Regions from separate parts of the Kitasatospora sp. NPDC090091 genome, predicted to be linked through region 1. Evidence: riboswitches for the same ligand, from Rfam matches in the RefSeq annotation. Region 1 holds a riboswitch; the other holds the start of a gene.
The links. Region 1 has a riboswitch for cobalamin ahead of ACIPSC_RS01945 (HoxN/HupN/NixA family nickel/cobalt transporter). Riboswitches for the same ligand answer to the same signal wherever they lie in the genome.
Positions count from the first base shown of each region.

Region 2: it holds a riboswitch for cobalamin, as region 1 does, so the genes downstream of both, metE (5-methyltetrahydropteroyltriglutamate--homocysteine S-methyltransferase) here and ACIPSC_RS01945 (HoxN/HupN/NixA family nickel/cobalt transporter) in region 1, are expected to answer to the same signal.

Region 1 is NZ_JBIVDY010000001.1:431,286-438,922, reverse strand. It holds gene ACIPSC_RS01955 (hypothetical protein) at 1-1,618, opposite strand, end outside; gene ACIPSC_RS01950 (ArsR/SmtB family transcription factor) at 1,670-2,053, opposite strand; cobalamin riboswitch at 2,136-2,329, shown strand; gene ACIPSC_RS01945 (HoxN/HupN/NixA family nickel/cobalt transporter) at 2,362-3,531, shown strand; gene rpmG (50S ribosomal protein L33) at 3,638-3,802, opposite strand; gene ACIPSC_RS01935 (aminopeptidase P family protein) at 4,094-5,200, shown strand; gene efp (elongation factor P) at 5,285-5,848, shown strand; gene nusB (transcription antitermination factor NusB) at 5,853-6,290, shown strand; gene ACIPSC_RS01920 (thioesterase family protein) at 6,446-7,285, shown strand; gene ACIPSC_RS01915 (hypothetical protein) at 7,438-7,637, shown strand, end outside.
Region 2 is NZ_JBIVDY010000003.1:345,803-353,439, forward strand. It holds gene aceB (malate synthase A) at 1-818, shown strand, start outside; gene ACIPSC_RS07090 (3-hydroxybutyryl-CoA dehydrogenase) at 859-1,725, shown strand; gene metE (5-methyltetrahydropteroyltriglutamate--homocysteine S-methyltransferase) at 1,906-4,221, opposite strand; cobalamin riboswitch at 4,379-4,603, opposite strand; gene ACIPSC_RS07100 (ECF transporter S component) at 4,601-5,509, opposite strand; gene ACIPSC_RS07105 (ABC transporter ATP-binding protein) at 5,506-7,149, opposite strand; gene ACIPSC_RS07110 (CbiQ family ECF transporter T component) at 7,146-7,637, opposite strand, start outside.

The sequences.
Region 1 (7,637 bases):
CGAGGCCGGCCGGCTCGCCGCCCTCGGCGAGCCGGAGTGCGACGGCGGCGCCGAGCAGGAGCGGGTCGAGGCGCGGTGCGGGGGCGCCCCAGGCGGCTTCCGCCCGGGCCTCCAGCAGCAGGCCGGTGCGCAGCCGGAGCAAGTGCCGGGCCTCGCCGAGCGCGGCCACGGCGACGCTGAGGCCGGGCAGGTCGGCGGCGGTCGCGGCGAGCCAGTGCTCGGCGGGCTGTCCGGCCCGGACGGTGGTCCGGGCCAGGACCTCGGCGCTCCGCCGCAGCGCCGGCCGCGGTTCCTCGGCACTGACCGAGAGGAATCCGCGGGCCGGGTCGGGGTCCGGGCCGACGGGGTATCGGCGCAGCCGCACCTCGGTTCCGGTGACGTGGCCGGTGACGCGGTAGGCGGTGGGTGCCGGCGCGGGCGATGGGACGGGGGCGGGATAGGGCGTCAGGCAGGGTTCGCCCTCTGGTTCGTCGATTCCCGGCAGGTAGGAGTGGAGGACGCCGCGCAGCACCGCCGCGGACCGGCCGCGCCGGCCCAGCGAAAGGTCGGTGACGGCGCGCAGCGCGGCCGGGTCGTGGTCGGCGATCGCGGCTTCGATCTGGGCGAGCAGGTCGCCGGCCGGGTCGAGCGCGGGCGCCGCCCGGCCGAAGGCGTGGGTGGGGGAGTGCGGGTCGAGTTCGGCGGCTCCGGTGGCGGCCAGCAGGGTGGGGCGCTCCAGGGCGGCGCCGTAGAAGGAGACCGAGCCGTGGTCGCCGATCAGGCAGTCCGCGGCGACCAGCGCGGCCTGCCAGCCCTGGTGGGGCGGTAGCAGCCGCAGGCCGGACCGGGCGGCGGCGTCGAACAGGTTCTGAGGGTCGTGCCGGGCCCAGATGTTGGGGTGCAGGACCGCGGCCACGGTGTACTCGTCCGCGGGGAGCCGGCCCACGAGCCGCAGCGGGAGATCGAGGTCCCGGCCGGCCAGGGAGTGTGCGCTCCAGGTGGAGCTGACGACGACGAGGCGTCGGCCGTCGACCGCGCCGAGGGCGGCGCGGTAGGCGTCCCGGGAACCGGCGCTCACCAGCATCCGGTCGTAGGAGAGGTCGCCGACCTCGCGGGCGCGCGGCAGCGCCTCGGGGCAGGAGCGCTCCAGACGGTGGAACTGCTCCCGGTGGGAGAGCCCGACCACGGCGGGGAACACCCGCCCCCGGTGCGTGAGTTCGTTGCGGGACAGGCCCGCGGCGCTGATGGTGTCCCCGGTGGACTCCGGGACCAGCCGGTTGTACCCGGCGCCGTGCGGCAGGACGACGAGCGGGGCGTGCAGTCGGTGCATGGAGGAGTGGACGGCGCAGGCGACCGCCAGGTCGAACCGGTACCGGGTGGCTTCCTGCCAGGTCAGGATGGTGAAGCCGGGGAGACCGCGGAGGTGGTCGTCGAGACCGGCGGCGAAGGCCGAGCCGGGGTTGACGGTGAGGTAGAACCTGATGCCGTGCCGACCGCGCAGCAGGCTCAGTACTTCCAGGACCCGGGTGGCGGAGGTGAGGGTGCGGGAGACCGCCAGGACGCGTGCCCTGACCGGCCAGGTGTCCCAGCGGTCGTCGGCGGGCCACGGACGGGGACGGCGCCCGGCGCGGATCAGCACGCGAAGATCGTACGCATCCGGGCCCGGGTCGGCAGGGTGTTCGAGGAACTCTCAGCCCGCTGCGGTGGCGGTGGGGGATGGGTGGGCGGCGGCGCAGGTGTTGAGGAGGGGGCGCAGGGCGTCGTCCACGAGCCGGTAGCGCACGACACGTCCGTCCTTGTCGCCGGTGACGACGCCGGCCGTCCTCAGGAGCCGCAGCGCCTGGGAGACGGCGGGGTCGCGCATGCCGGTGGCAACCGCGAGGTCGGTGACGGCGAGCGGGCCGGCGCGGTGGAGGGCGAGCAGCAGGGCGAGCCGTCCGGGGTCGGCGAGCAGCGAGAACCGCTCGGCCAAGGACCGGACGTGCCCGGTGTCGCCGATCGCGGCGATCGCCTCGCAGACCCGGTGTCCGTCGATGGTGCGGTGGCCCGCGCGGTCGGCCGGTACGAGATGCATTCGGACATTCTTGCAGCCCGGGCCCTGTGATCCTTGACACCTGCGCAGGTGCGCAGCCTTGCAAGGGTGTGCACGGGCCGCCTACGGTGTTGCCCGCCGTGGTGTTCGGGAAGACCGGTGACGGACCCTCAGGGTCCGGAGTCCGGAGCGGCCCTCGCCACTGTGATCGGGGGGAATCGTCCGTACCCATGACGCCACTGGGCGCCTCGCGCGCCTGGGAAGGCGGGTACGGAAGCCCCGTCAGCCAGGAGACCGGCCACGGCATCTCACGAACGTCATTCCACGAGGTGCTGGAGCGTGATCCCAGGATGACCCTGCCCGAAACCGCCGCTGCCCCGGCGGCACCGTCCGCCCTGCCGACCTTCCGGTGGCGCCGCGAGGACACCGTCCGTACGGCCGGGCTGATGGGGGTGATCCTGGCCATGCACGTGGTGGCGTTCGGAACGCTCATCTTCCTGGTCGCCCCCGAGAAGTACGAGGTCGGCACCCAGGTCTTCGGGGTGGGCCTCGGCATCACCGCCTACACCCTCGGCATGCGGCACGCCTTCGACGCCGACCACATCGCGGTCATCGACAACACCACCCGCAAGCTGATGGCGGACGGCAAGCGGCCGGTCTCGGTCGGCTTCTGGTTCGCCCTCGGCCACTCCTCGATGGTGGTCCTGATGGCCGCCATGGTGGCGGGCGGCGCGCAGCTGGCCGACACGCTGATGGACGACGAGTCCACCACCCACCAGTGGCTGGGGATGGTCGGCACCTCCGCCTCCGGCGTCTTCCTCTACCTCATCGGCGCGCTCAACCTGGCGGCGCTGTTCGGCATCCTCAAGGTGTTCCGCTCGATGCGGGCCGGGCGGTTCGACGAGGCGGAGCTGGAGGAGCACCTCAACTCGCGCGGCTTCCTGGCCCGCATCCTGAACCGGGCGACCCGCTCGATCACCCGGCCGGGCCAGATGTTCCCGGTCGGCATGGTGCTCGGGCTCGGCTTCGACACCGCGACCGAGGTGACCCTGATGGTGATGGCCGGCTCGGGTGCGGCCTCCGGGCTGCCCTGGTACGCGATCGTCTGCCTGCCGCTGCTCTTCGCGGCGGGGATGAGCCTGTTCGACACCCTGGACGGGACGTTCATGAACTTCGCGTACCAGTGGGCGTTCTCCAACCCGGTGCGCAAGGTGTACTACAACCTGACCATCACGGGCCTGTCGATCGCGGTCGCCTTCATCATCGGCACCATCGAGCTGGTCGGGGTGCTGCACGAGAAGCTGGACCTGACCGACCCGGTGAGCGGCTGGATCGCGGACATCTCGCTGGACAACGTCGGCTACGCGATCGTCGGGCTGTTCGTGGTGGTCTGGGCGGCGGCGATCGGGTACTGGCGGATCGCCGGGGTCGAGCAGAAGTGGAGCCCGCAGCCGGTGAGGCCGGGCGCCGGGCCGGCCGAGGGTGAGGACGCGCCCACCGCGCCGGAGGCGGCGCGGTAGGCGGCGGGCGCCGATCAAGCCGCTGAACGAGCCGAACGAGCCGGACGAGCCGAACACCACGACGGAGCCATCCCGGGGGCCGGGGTGGCTCCGTCGCGTTCAGGGGTCAGCGCTCCTCGCGGAAGTCGACGTGCTGCCGCACGACCGGGTCGTACTTGCGCAGCACCAGCCGGTCCGGGTCGTTGCGGCGGCTCTTGCGGGCCACGTAGGTGTAGCCGGTCCCGGCCGTGGACCTGAGCTTGATGATCGGGCGCAGTTCGCTGCGGGCCATGGGTGGTCCTCCTGGGGTCGGCCGGCTCGGCGGGTCGCCGCTCCGGGGTGGCGGTCCCGGTGGCAGCCGGAGGCCGCACACCGAAATGGAAGTCGTTTTCGCGCATCGCATCACAACGCGCGTCCCACCCCGCCCATTCCCGGGGGAGCCGGGTGGGGACGAGGTGGGGTCGCGGAGGGAGCGCCGTGGGCGCACGTGCCCGGCGCGCGCCGGTGGGGGAGCGCCGCGCGCCGGGCCCCGGGTGGGGGCGCTCGGCGGGCGGATCGGGGTGGGTCTCCGTAGGCTCGACCCATGTCTGATGCGTACGCGGGCCGGCGGGAGCGGCTGAGGGAGCACTGCAGTGCGACCGGGGCCGACGCGGCGCTGATCACCCGCGCGGCGAACGTGCGGTACCTGACCGGGTGCCCCCCGTGCGGTGCGACGCTGCTGCTCACCCGGGAGCGGGCGCTGCTGGCGCTGCCGGACGACCTGCCGCCGGACGACACCGGCGAGCACCTGATCGTGGAGGACGTGACCCGGGTGCCGGTGGCGGCCGGGGCGGACACCGCGCTGGCGGCCGCCGCCGCGGCGGCGAAGCTGCGGGTGACGGACCTCGCGGTGGAGGAGCACGACCTGACCGTCAGCCGGCACCGCGCGGTGGCCGGCCTGGCCGAGGGGGTGCGGCTGGCCGACCTCGCCCAGGCGGTCGAGCGGCTGCGGGTGGTCAAGGACGAGCACGAGATCGCCGACCTGCGGATCGCGGCCGAGATCGCCGACCAGGCGCTCGGTGAACTGCTGGAGTCGATCCTGGTCGGCCGCACCGAGCGGCACCTGGCGATGGAGCTGGAGCGCCGGATGATCGACCACGGCGCGGACCGGGCGGCCTTCCCGGTGTCGGTCGGCACCGGCAGCCACTCCGGGCAGCAGGCCCACCAGCCCACCGACCGGCGGGTGGAGGAGGGCGACTTCCTGACCGTGGTGCTGGGCGCGCAGTACCGCGGGTACGGCGTCTCCACCGCCCGGACCTTCGTGATCGGCGCCGCCCCCGCGCCCTGGCAGGTGGAGCTGCACCGGCTGGTGTTCCGCGCCCAGCGGGCCGGCCGGGAGGCGCTCGGGCCGGGCGTCGAGCAGTACGTACCCGACCAGGCCGCACGGGAGATCCTGCAGGCCGCCGGGCACACCGAGAGCTCGCCGCACCCCGTCGGCCACGGCATCGGGCTGGAGATCCGGGAGGCGCCGCGCCTCGGCCCCTCGGACATGGGTAAACTGGACAGCCGCGTACCGGTCACCGTCGGCCCGGGGGTCCATCTCCCAGGCAGGGGCGGCGTCCGGATCGAGGACACGCTCGTCGTCCGCCCCCTCGAAGAGGGCGGGCCCGAGCTGCTCACCATCACCACCAAGGAGCTCCTCGCCCTGTGACCCGCGGCCGCCCGGGAGGCTGCCGCAGGCGGCAGGACGCACCCCTTGGTTCCTTGACAGCTATATCCAGGAGTAAGTGCGCCCGTGGCTTCCACGAACGATCTCAAGAACGGCATGGTCCTCAAGCTGGAGGGCGGCAAGCTCTGGTCCGTCGTCGAGTTCCAGCACGTGAAGCCCGGCAAGGGCCCGGCCTTCGTGCGTACCAAGCTCAAGGAGGTCCTGACCGGCAAGGTCGTCGACAAGACCTTCAACGCGGGCACCAAGGTCGAGACCGCCAACGTCGACAAGCGCGGCATGCAGTTCTCGTACAAGGACGGCGAGAACTTCGTGTTCATGGACATGGACACCTACGACCAGCTGACCATCGAGCCGGCCGTCGTCGGCGACGCGGCCAAGTACCTCCTGGAGGGCTTCGAGGCCCTGGTCGCCACCAACGAGGGCGCGGTCCTCTACATCGAGCTCCCGGCCGCGGTCGAGCTGGTCATCGCCGAGACCGAGCCGGGCGTCCAGGGCGACCGCTCTACCGGTGGCACCAAGCCGGCCACCCTGGAGACCGGTGCCGAGATCCAGGTGCCGCTCTTCATCACCACCGGTGAGAAGGTCAAGGTCGACACCCGCGACGGCAGCTACCTCGGCCGGGTGAAGTAAGTCAGTGTCGGCCGCACGCAGCAAGGCCCGTACCCGGGCCTTCCAGATCCTCTTCGAGGCCGACCACCGCAACGTGGACCCGCTGACGGTGCTCGCCGACTGGGTGGCCCGCGCGCGGGAGCCCAAGCCGGACGAGGGCACGCCGCAGGTGGGTGAGTACACGATGGAGCTCGTCGAGGGCTACGTCGAGCACGCCCGCCGGATCGACGACCTGATCTCGCAGTACGCGGTGGGCTGGACGCTCGACCGGATGCCGATCGTGGACCGCAACGTCCTGCGGCTCGGTGCGTACGAGCTGATCTGGGAGGACGGCGTCCCGGACGCGGTCGTCCTGGACGAGGCCGTCGAGATCGCCAAGGAGTTCTCCACGGACGACTCGCCGGCCTTCGTGAACGGCCTGCTCGCCCGCTTCCTGGAGCTGAAGCCGAGCATCCGCCGGTAGCCGCTCCGCCGACCACGGCCGCCGGATCCCGTCAGGGGTCCGGCGGCCGTCGCGCGTTCACCCGGGTGGATTATGGTGGCCCCTACTCGCCAGTAACCCGGCGCGCCGGCGGCCCCGCCCGCCGGCGACCCCGCAGCGAAGGGCAGGCCACCCCCATGACCACGGCGATCCGCAGCGAGTTCGACCAGGGCATCGCCCTGACCCGCCACCCCGACGAGCCCGGCCGCTACGACGGCGAGCTCGGCGCCGGCTGGCAGATCGGCGGAGGTGTCAACGGCGGACTGCTGCTCGCGATGGCCGGCCACGCGCTCTCGCTGGAACACGGCGCGGCCGACGGCGGCCACGCCGACCCGGTCTCGATCAGCGGCTACTACCTCTCGGCCTCCACGCCCGGCCCGGCCACCGTCCGCACCGAGGTGCTCAGGGCCGGCCGCTCGCTCTCCACCGGTACCGCCTCGCTCAGCCAGGACGGCGTCGAGCGGCTGCGCGTGGTGGCGAGCCACGGCGACCTCGCCGCCGCCGACGGGGAGGTCCGCACCACCGCGCAGCCCCCGCAGCTGCCCCCGCCGGACCAGTGCATCGGCGTCGAGCACGCCCCCAAGGAGCTGATCGCGCAGGCCGCCCTGCTGGAGCGGTTCGACCTGCGGCTCGACCCGGCCACCATCGGCTGGGCGCTCGGACAGCCCTCCGGCAACGGCCGGATCCAGGGCTGGTTCCGGCTGGCCGACGGCCGCGAGCCCGACCCGCTGCTGCTCCTGCTGGTCGCCGACGCCCTGCCGCCGGTCACCTTCGACCTCGGCATGCCCGGCTGGGCGCCCACCATCGAGCTGACCGTCCACCTGCGGGCCCGGCCGGTGCCCGGCTGGCTGCGCGTCACCCACGCCACCCGCAACGTGGCGGGCGGCTACTTCGAGGAGGACGCCGAGGTCTGGGACGAGGCCGGCCGCCTGGTCGCGCAGTCCCGCCAGCTGGCCCGGGTGCCGCGCCCGGCGTGACGGCGCCCGCCGGCGACGCGACCGCACGACCGCACGCCTCACGGTCGGTTACATTCCTGTGACACGCCGTACGTGTGCGCCGCGCGGGGCTGGGGAGGAGAACGGTCAGCGGCACCCCCGCCGCTGACCGCGACCCGCCCCAGGAGCCCCCGATGACCCGCAACGGCCGCGCCCGCCGCACCCCCGACTGCACCGCCGCCGGCTCCCGCCCCCGGGTGCGCACGCGGCACGAGCGGCGCCGGCCCGACGGCGAGCAGGCCTTCGTCATCGGGGTGCTGACCAGCGAGGCCGACTTCGAGCGGGCCCGCGCCTGGCGCCTGTCCGACGCCCCCGACCACGCGACCTACCTGCG
Region 2 (7,637 bases), on a different contig from region 1:
CCGCCGGCCTCAACGCGGGCCGCTGGGACTACCTGTTCAGCCTCATCAAGAACTTCGCCCAGCACGGGCCCCGGTTCGTCCTGCCCGACCGCGCCACCCTCACCATGACCCAGCCGTTCATGCGCGCCTACACCGACCTGCTGGTGCGCACCTGCCACCGGCGCGGCGCGCACGCGATCGGCGGCATGGCCGCGGCGATCCCGCAGCGCGACCCCGCGGCCAACGAGGCGGCCCTCACCAGGGTGCGGGCCGACAAGGAGCGGGAGGCGGGCGACGGCTTCGACGGCTCCTGGGTCGCCCACCCCGGTCTGGTCGCGACCTGCCGCACCGCCTTCGACGAAGTCCTCGGCGACCGCCCGCACCAGCTGGAGCACACCCGCGAGGACGTCGACGTCACCGCCGCCGACCTGCTGGGTGTCCAGCGGCTCTCCGCCGGCCTGCCCACCGAGCAGGGCCTGCACGCCAACGTGGCCGTCGCCCTGCGCTACCTGGTCGCCTGGCTCGGCGGCTCCGGCGCCGTCGCCGTCTTCGGCCTGATGGAGGACGTCGCCACCGCCGAGATCGCCCGCTGCCAGCTCTGGCAGTGGCAGCACCACTGCACCCGCCTCGCCGGCGGCTCCCTCGCCACCGCGGACCTGGTCCGGCGGCTGATCGACCGCGAGCGGGCCGGGCTGCTCGCGGAGCACGCCGACCCGGCGCTGGTGGACGATGCGGTGCGCATCCTGGAGGAGACCGCGCTCGGCGCGGAGCTGCCCGCCTTCCTCACCACCGAGGCCTACGCCCGCCACCTCGTCCGCACCACCGCCCCGGCCGCCTGACCCGGCCGGTCTCCGCATCGCCCCCGAAGGAGGCAATCGCATGAACGTCATCCGCCGTGTCGCCGTCGTCGGTGCCGGGCAGATGGGCTCCGGCATCGCCGAGGTCTTCGCCCGCGCCGGGCTCGACACCGTCGTCTGCGAGAGCGGGCGCGAGGCCCTGAGCGCCGCCCGCAGCCGGATCGACCGCTCGTTGCACCGCGCCGTCGACCGCGGCCGGATCAGCGAGGAACAGCGCACCGACGCCTGGGCCCACCTGCTCTTCGCCGACGACCTCGAAGCGCTCGCCGACCGGCAGCTCGTCGTCGAGGCCGTCGTCGAGGACGAACGCGTCAAGACCGAGGTGCTCACCACCCTGGACAAGGTGCTGGTCGCCGAGGACGCCGTCCTCGCCACCAACACCTCGGCGATCCCCGTCACCCGGCTCGGCATCACCACCGGCCGTGCCTCGCACGTCCTGGGCCTGCACTTCTTCAACCCGGCCCCGGCGATGCCGCTGGTCGAGCTGGTCAGCTCGCTGCACACCGACCCCGCCGTGGTCGGCCGAGTGGAGGCCTTCGCCGCGGACGTCCTCGGCAAGCACGTCGTCCACTCCCGGGACCGGGCCGGGTTCGTCGTCAATGCCCTGCTGGTGCCCTACCTGCTCGCCGCCGTCCGGATGGCCGAGGCCGGGCACGCCAGCCCGGAGGACATCGACGCCGGCATGGTTTACGGCTGCGCCCACCCCATGGGCCCGCTCGCCCTCGCCGACCTGATCGGCCTGGACACCGTCGAGGCGATCGCCCACTCCATGTACGAGGAGTACAAGGAACCGCTGTACGCACCCCCGCCGCTGCTCTCCCGCATGGTCGAGGCCGGACTGCTCGGCCGCAAGACCGGCCGCGGCTTCCACGCCCACCCGGCGGCCTGACGGCCCGTCCGTACCTCCCGCCGCCGGCCACCGGCCACCGGCAGACCCGATGCCCTGGAGACCGCGCCACCCGCGCGCTCCAGGGCGTCGCGCTGCCCGCGTTTCCCGGGGACGGCTCGGGCAGCCACCGGCCGGGCACCGCACGCGTGCGGTGCCCGGCCGGGTCGTACCGTCCTCGGGTCAGTCCGCCAGTTCCTCCCTCAGGCGGCGGGCGGCGCCGACCAGGCTGTCCAGGGAGGCTCGGGTCTCCGGCCAGCCGCGGGTCTTCAGGCCGCAGTCGGGGTTGACCCACAGGCGTTCGGCCGGGATCGCGGCGAGGCCGGTGCGCAGCAGGGAGACGGCCTCCTCGGTGCTCGGCACGCGCGGGGAGTGGATGTCCCAGACACCCGGCCCGACCTCGCGCGGGTAGCCCGCCTCGGCCAGCTCGCCGGCCACCTCCATGTGCGAGCGGGTCGCCTCCAGCGAGATCACGTCTGCGTCGAGGTCGTCGATGGCCGTCATGATCGCGCCGAACTCGGCGTAGCACATGTGGGTGTGGATCTGGGTGTCCGCCCGTACCCCCGAGGTGGCGAGGCGGAAGGCCTCGGTGGCCCACGCCAGGTAGGCCGGGCGGTCGGCGGCGCGCAGCGGCAGGGTCTCGCGCAGGGCCGGCTCGTCGACCTGGACGACGGCGGCGCCGGCGGACTCCAGGTCGACGACCTCGTCGCGCAGCGCGAGCGCGACCTGGCGAGCGGTGTCGGCGAACGGCTGGTCGTCGCGGACGAAGGACCACGCGAGCATGGTGACCGGCCCGGTGAGCATGCCCTTGACCGGGCGGTCGGTGAGGCCCTGGGCGTAGCGGAACCAGTCCACCGTCATCGGGTGCGGGCGGGAGATGTCCCCGGCCAGCACCGGCGGCCGCACGTACCTGGTGCCGTAGGACTGGACCCAGCCGTGGCGGGTGGCCAGGTAGCCGGTGAGCTGCTCGGCGAAGTACTGGACCATGTCGTTGCGCTCGGGCTCGCCGTGCACGAGGACGTCCAGGCCGGCCTTCTCCTGGTAGGCGATGACCTCGCGGACCTCGGCCTCCATCCGCTCCCGGTACGCCCCCGCGTCGATCCGGCCCGCCGTCAGGTCGGCCCGTGCGAGCCGCAGTTCGGCGGTCTGCGGGAACGAGCCGATGGTGGTGGTGGGAAGGAGCGGCAGGCCCAGCCGGGCGCGCTGGGCCTCGGCCCGCTGCGGGTAGGCCTGGGCGCGGCGGGTGTCGTCGGCGCCCACGGCGGCCGCACGGGCCCGTACGGCCGGGTCACGGGTGATGGGGGAGGTGGCGCGGGAGGCCAGGTCGGCGCGGTTGGCGGCGAGTTCGGCGGTGATCGCGCCAGTACCCTCCCGCAGCCCGCGGGCCAGCAGGGCGACCTCGGCGGCCTTCTGCTTGGCGAAGGCGAGCCAGCGGGCGATCTGCGGGTCGACGTCGCGCTCGGCCGCGGCGTCGATCGGCACGTGCAGGAGGGAGCAGGACGGCGCGACGTCGACCCGGTCGGCGAGACCGAGCAGCGTCGCGAGGGTGGCCAGCGACTTCCCGAGGTCGTTGATCCAGATGTTCCGGCCGTCGACGACCCCGGCGACCAGGCGCTTGCCCGGCAGGCCCCCGACTGCGGCGAGATCGTCCAGGTTGGCGGCGGCCGGGCCGGTGAAGTCCAGCGCCAGGCCCTCGACCGGGGCCTTGGCGAGCACCGGCAGGGCTTCGCCGAGGCGGTCGAAGTAGCTCGCCACCAGCAGCTTCGGCCGGGCGGTGAGGCCGCCCAGCTCGCGGTAGGCGCGGGCGGCGGCGTTCAGTTCGGCCGGGGTGCGGTCCTGGACGAGCGCGGGCTCGTCCAGCTGGACCCATGCGGCGCCCGCCGCCCGCAGGTGGGCGAGCAACTCGGCGTAGACGGGCAGCAGCCGGTCCAGCAGGGTGATCGGCTGGAAGTCGGCCGCGACGCCGGGCGCCGGCTTGGCGAGCAGCAGGTAGGTGATCGGGCCGACCAGCACCGGGCGGGCGGCGTGGCCGAGAACCAGGGCCTCGCGCAGCTCGGCGGCCGCCTTGGCCGGGTTCGCGGCGAACACCGTGTCGGGGCCCAACTCGGGCACCAGGTAGTGGTAGTTGGTGTCGAACCACTTGGTCATCTCCAGTGGCGCGACGTCCTGGGTGCCGCGCGCCATGGCGAAGTAGCCGTCCAGAGGGTCGGCCTCGACGGCCTCCCGGTGGCGGGCCGGGATCGCGCCGACGGCCACGGTGGTGTCCAGCACGTGGTCGTAGAGCGAGAAGTCACCGGTCGGGACCTCCTGGACCCCGGACTCGGCAAGCTGGGCCCAGTTCTCCCGGCGCAGGCCGGCAGCGGCGGTCAGCAGCGCCTCCGAGGTGACTGTGCCCTTCCAGTACCCCTCGATCGCCTTCTTCAGTTCCCGGTTACGGCCCTGCCGGGGGTAGCCGTACACGGTGGCCACGGTCGCCGCGGCTGCGGACTGCGCTGTCAAGGGACTCTCCTTCGCGAGCCTGATTCCTCTTGGTGCCCGGTGACGGCACGAAGGCGCGAAGGGGTGACGAACCGGACGGACGCCCGCACGTGGACGCAGCTCCGCCTGGTATGAACGCCGACCCGCCCACGAGGTCACCGGATTGCCGCGCGCGAAACGGTCGCGCACGGGCAGTGGCAGGTCTTCGGACTCGCGGGCACGGCCGCCCTGGTCCCAGGGCGGACACCTACTGGCCGTCGCTTCCCAGACCCTCCCGGGCCCAGTGCGTATGACGGCGGTCGTTCCCACTCACCGCTGCGGGGCAGTCCCGGATTCCCACCGGGTTCCCTCTTGCGACGCGCCTGCCTGGCGGACAGGGCGAACCAGCTGCACCGCCAGCTTAGGGGCAGGACGGCGGAAGCTGAACAGCGAATCGCTCAAATCGTCCGGATGCTGAGACCGGGTCGGCGTCAGGACCGGACGGCCGCGCGGCGTTCCCCGGAGCGGGAGGGACGTCGGAGCCGTCCGCGGCCTCGAAGCGCACCGTGGGTTCGAAGTTGGCGCGCCGGGCGGCCCGGCGGAAGACCGTCAGGACGGCCGGCCCGACGACCAGTACGGCCGTGAAGGTGGTGACGGCCCGGCCGGTGTCCCAGCCGAGCGAGGTGGCCAGGTCGAACAACAGGTAGCGGTGCCACTGTTCGGTGAAGGGCAGGCCCGGCAGGTAGGCGATGGAGCTGTTCGGGTCGGTCGAGAACGGCCAGAAGGACAGGTTGAGCAGGAAGCCGAACAGGTAACCGGAGAACGCCCCGTACACGGCCAGCATCGGCACCTCCCAGCGCCGGCGGGCCGGTGGGAGCAGTCCGGCTAGCATGCCCACGAAGGCGCAGCCGAACATCTGGTACGGCATCCAGGGGCCGACGCCGCCGGTCAGCAGGGCCGAGGCGAACAGCGAGGTGCAGCCGAGGGTGAAGCCGAAGCCGAGGCCGAAGACCCGGCCGGCCAGGACGAGGACGAAGAAGACCGTCTCCACTCCGGCCGTCCCGGCGCCGAGCGGGCGGAGTCCGGCGTTGACGGCGGACAGGACGCCGAGCATGGCGAGAGCCTTGGCGTCGATGCCGCCGGCCGCGATCTCCGCGATGACGACGGCGAGGACCAGGACCAGCAGGGCGCCGAAGATCAGCGGCGGTGCGTAGTTCGAGCCGAACTTCCCGGGGGCCACGACGAACGGCCAGGTGAAGGCGACGACGCCGATGAAGGCGGCCAGCGCGATGACGATGCGGGCCCGGCCGGGGATGCGCAGGGCGGTCATCGGGCGGCCTCCGCCGGTTCGAGGGCCCCGGCGACCTGCCTGGTGGTCAGGTACGGCAGGGGAGCGAGGATCTTGGCGGTCTGCGGGGCGAAGGTCGGTGAGGCCACGATGACCTCGGAGGTCGGGCCGTCGGCGACGATCTCGCCCTCGGCCATGACGACGACCCGGTCGGCGGCGGAGGCGACGAACTCGACGTCGTGGGTGGAGACCACGACGGTCCGGCCCTCGGCGGCGAGGGCGTCGACGATGCCGGTGAGCGCTTCCTTGGCCTGGTAGTCCAGCCCGCGGGTGGGTTCGTCCAGCAGCACCACCCTGGGTGCGGCTGCCAGTTGGATCGCCAGGACGAGGGCCAGCTGCTGGCCCTCGGAGAGGTCGCGGGGGTGGATGTCGTCCGGGATGCCGGGGGCCAGCCGGTCGAGGATCTGCCGGGCGGTCGGCCCTGCGGCGTGATCGGCCTCCAGGTCGCTCTGGGCCAGCTCCTGGGCGACCGTCTCCAGGTACAGCAGGTCGGTGGGGGTCTGCGGGACGAGGCCGACCAGTTGCCGGGCCCGGGCCGCGGGGAGGCGCTTGGGGTCCTCGGCCTTCCCGCCCTCGGCTGCGACGACCTTCACGCTGCCGCCCTGCCTGGGACCGGAGCCCTGGAGGGCCCAAAGGAGTGAGGACTTGCCGGAGCCGTTGCGCCCCATCAGGGCCGTGACCTCGCCCGCGCGCAGCTCCAGCCCGACGCCCCGGACGGCGGCCACCTGGCCGTAGCGCACCACGACCCGCTCGGCGGAGAGCACGGTCTCGCCGGTGGCCGGTTCGCGGCGCGGCGCCGGTGCCGGGCGGTCGGCCAGCCGCTCCCGCAGCGGAGCGGCCGCCCGGCGGGCGTCCCGGACCGAGAGCGGCAGCGGCTGCCAGCCGGCCAGCCGGCCGAGGTCGACCACGGGCGGCGCGATCACGGTGTCCCGGAAGACCTCGGCGGGCGGGCCGTGCACGACGGTCCCGTCGCCGGGCAGGTAGGCGACGCTGTCGGCGTACTGGACGACGCGCTCCAGGCGGTGCTCGGCGAGCAGGACGGTGACGCCGAGGTCGTGCACCAGCCGGGTGACGGCGGCGAGCACCTCCTCGGCGGCGGTCGGGTCGAGGGCGGAGGTCGGCTCGTCCAGGACCAGGACGCGCGGGTGGGCGGTGAGGACGGAGCCGATGGCTACGCGCTGCTGCTGGCCGCCGGAGAGCTCGTGCAGGGCGCGGTGGCGCAGGTCGGCCAGGCCCAGCAGGTCGAGGGTCTCCTCGACGCGCTTGCGCATGACCTCCGCGGGGATCGCCAACTGCTCCATGACGTAGGCGAGCTCCTCCTCCACCGTGTCGGTGACGAAGCCCGCCAGCGGGTCCTGGCCCACCACGCCTACCACGTCGGCGAGTTCACGAGGCGGGTGGTGGGCGGTGTCGCGGCCGTCCACGGTCACCCGGCCCCGCAGGGTGCCGCCGGTGAAGTGCGGCACCAGCCCGTTGACGGCACCGAGCAGGGTCGATTTGCCGACGCCCGTACGACCGACCACCAGGCAGAGCTCGCCCTCCGGGACGTGCAGGTCGACGTCGCGCAGGACGGGCGAGGTCTTGCCGTCGTACACGACACTCACCTGGTCGAATCGGATCACGTGCTCACCTCGGAGGTCGTGCGGTCGGTGCGGTTGCTGTGACTGCTGCCGCCGGTGCGGGCGTCCGGGCGCTGCGCGGGCGGGGCGACGGGTTCGGGCGTCCGGCCGGGCGGCGGTGCGACGATCCCGGCGGCGCCCGCCAGCAGCAGGGCGAGCACCGGGACGAGCGGCAGCGTCGGCCAGGTCAGCGGGTAGAGGGAGGGGTTGAGCTCGGTGGCGTCGTAGCCGACGGTGGCGAACAGCAGGACGGCGGCGGCCACGCCGCAGCCGGCGACGCCCCATTCGGCCGCCCGCCAGCGGTCCGGCCGGTAGGTGGTGCGTCGCACCCGGCGCCCGCCCAGCAGCAGGCCCGCCACACAGAGCACGGCGCCGGCGAGGAAGGCCGGCAGTCCCAGCGCGGCGGGGGCCGTCCCGTCCAGGAGCCCGTACACGCCGGCGCAGAGGCCGCACATGCCGAGCAGCATCAGGGCACCGGTGAGCCGGCGGGA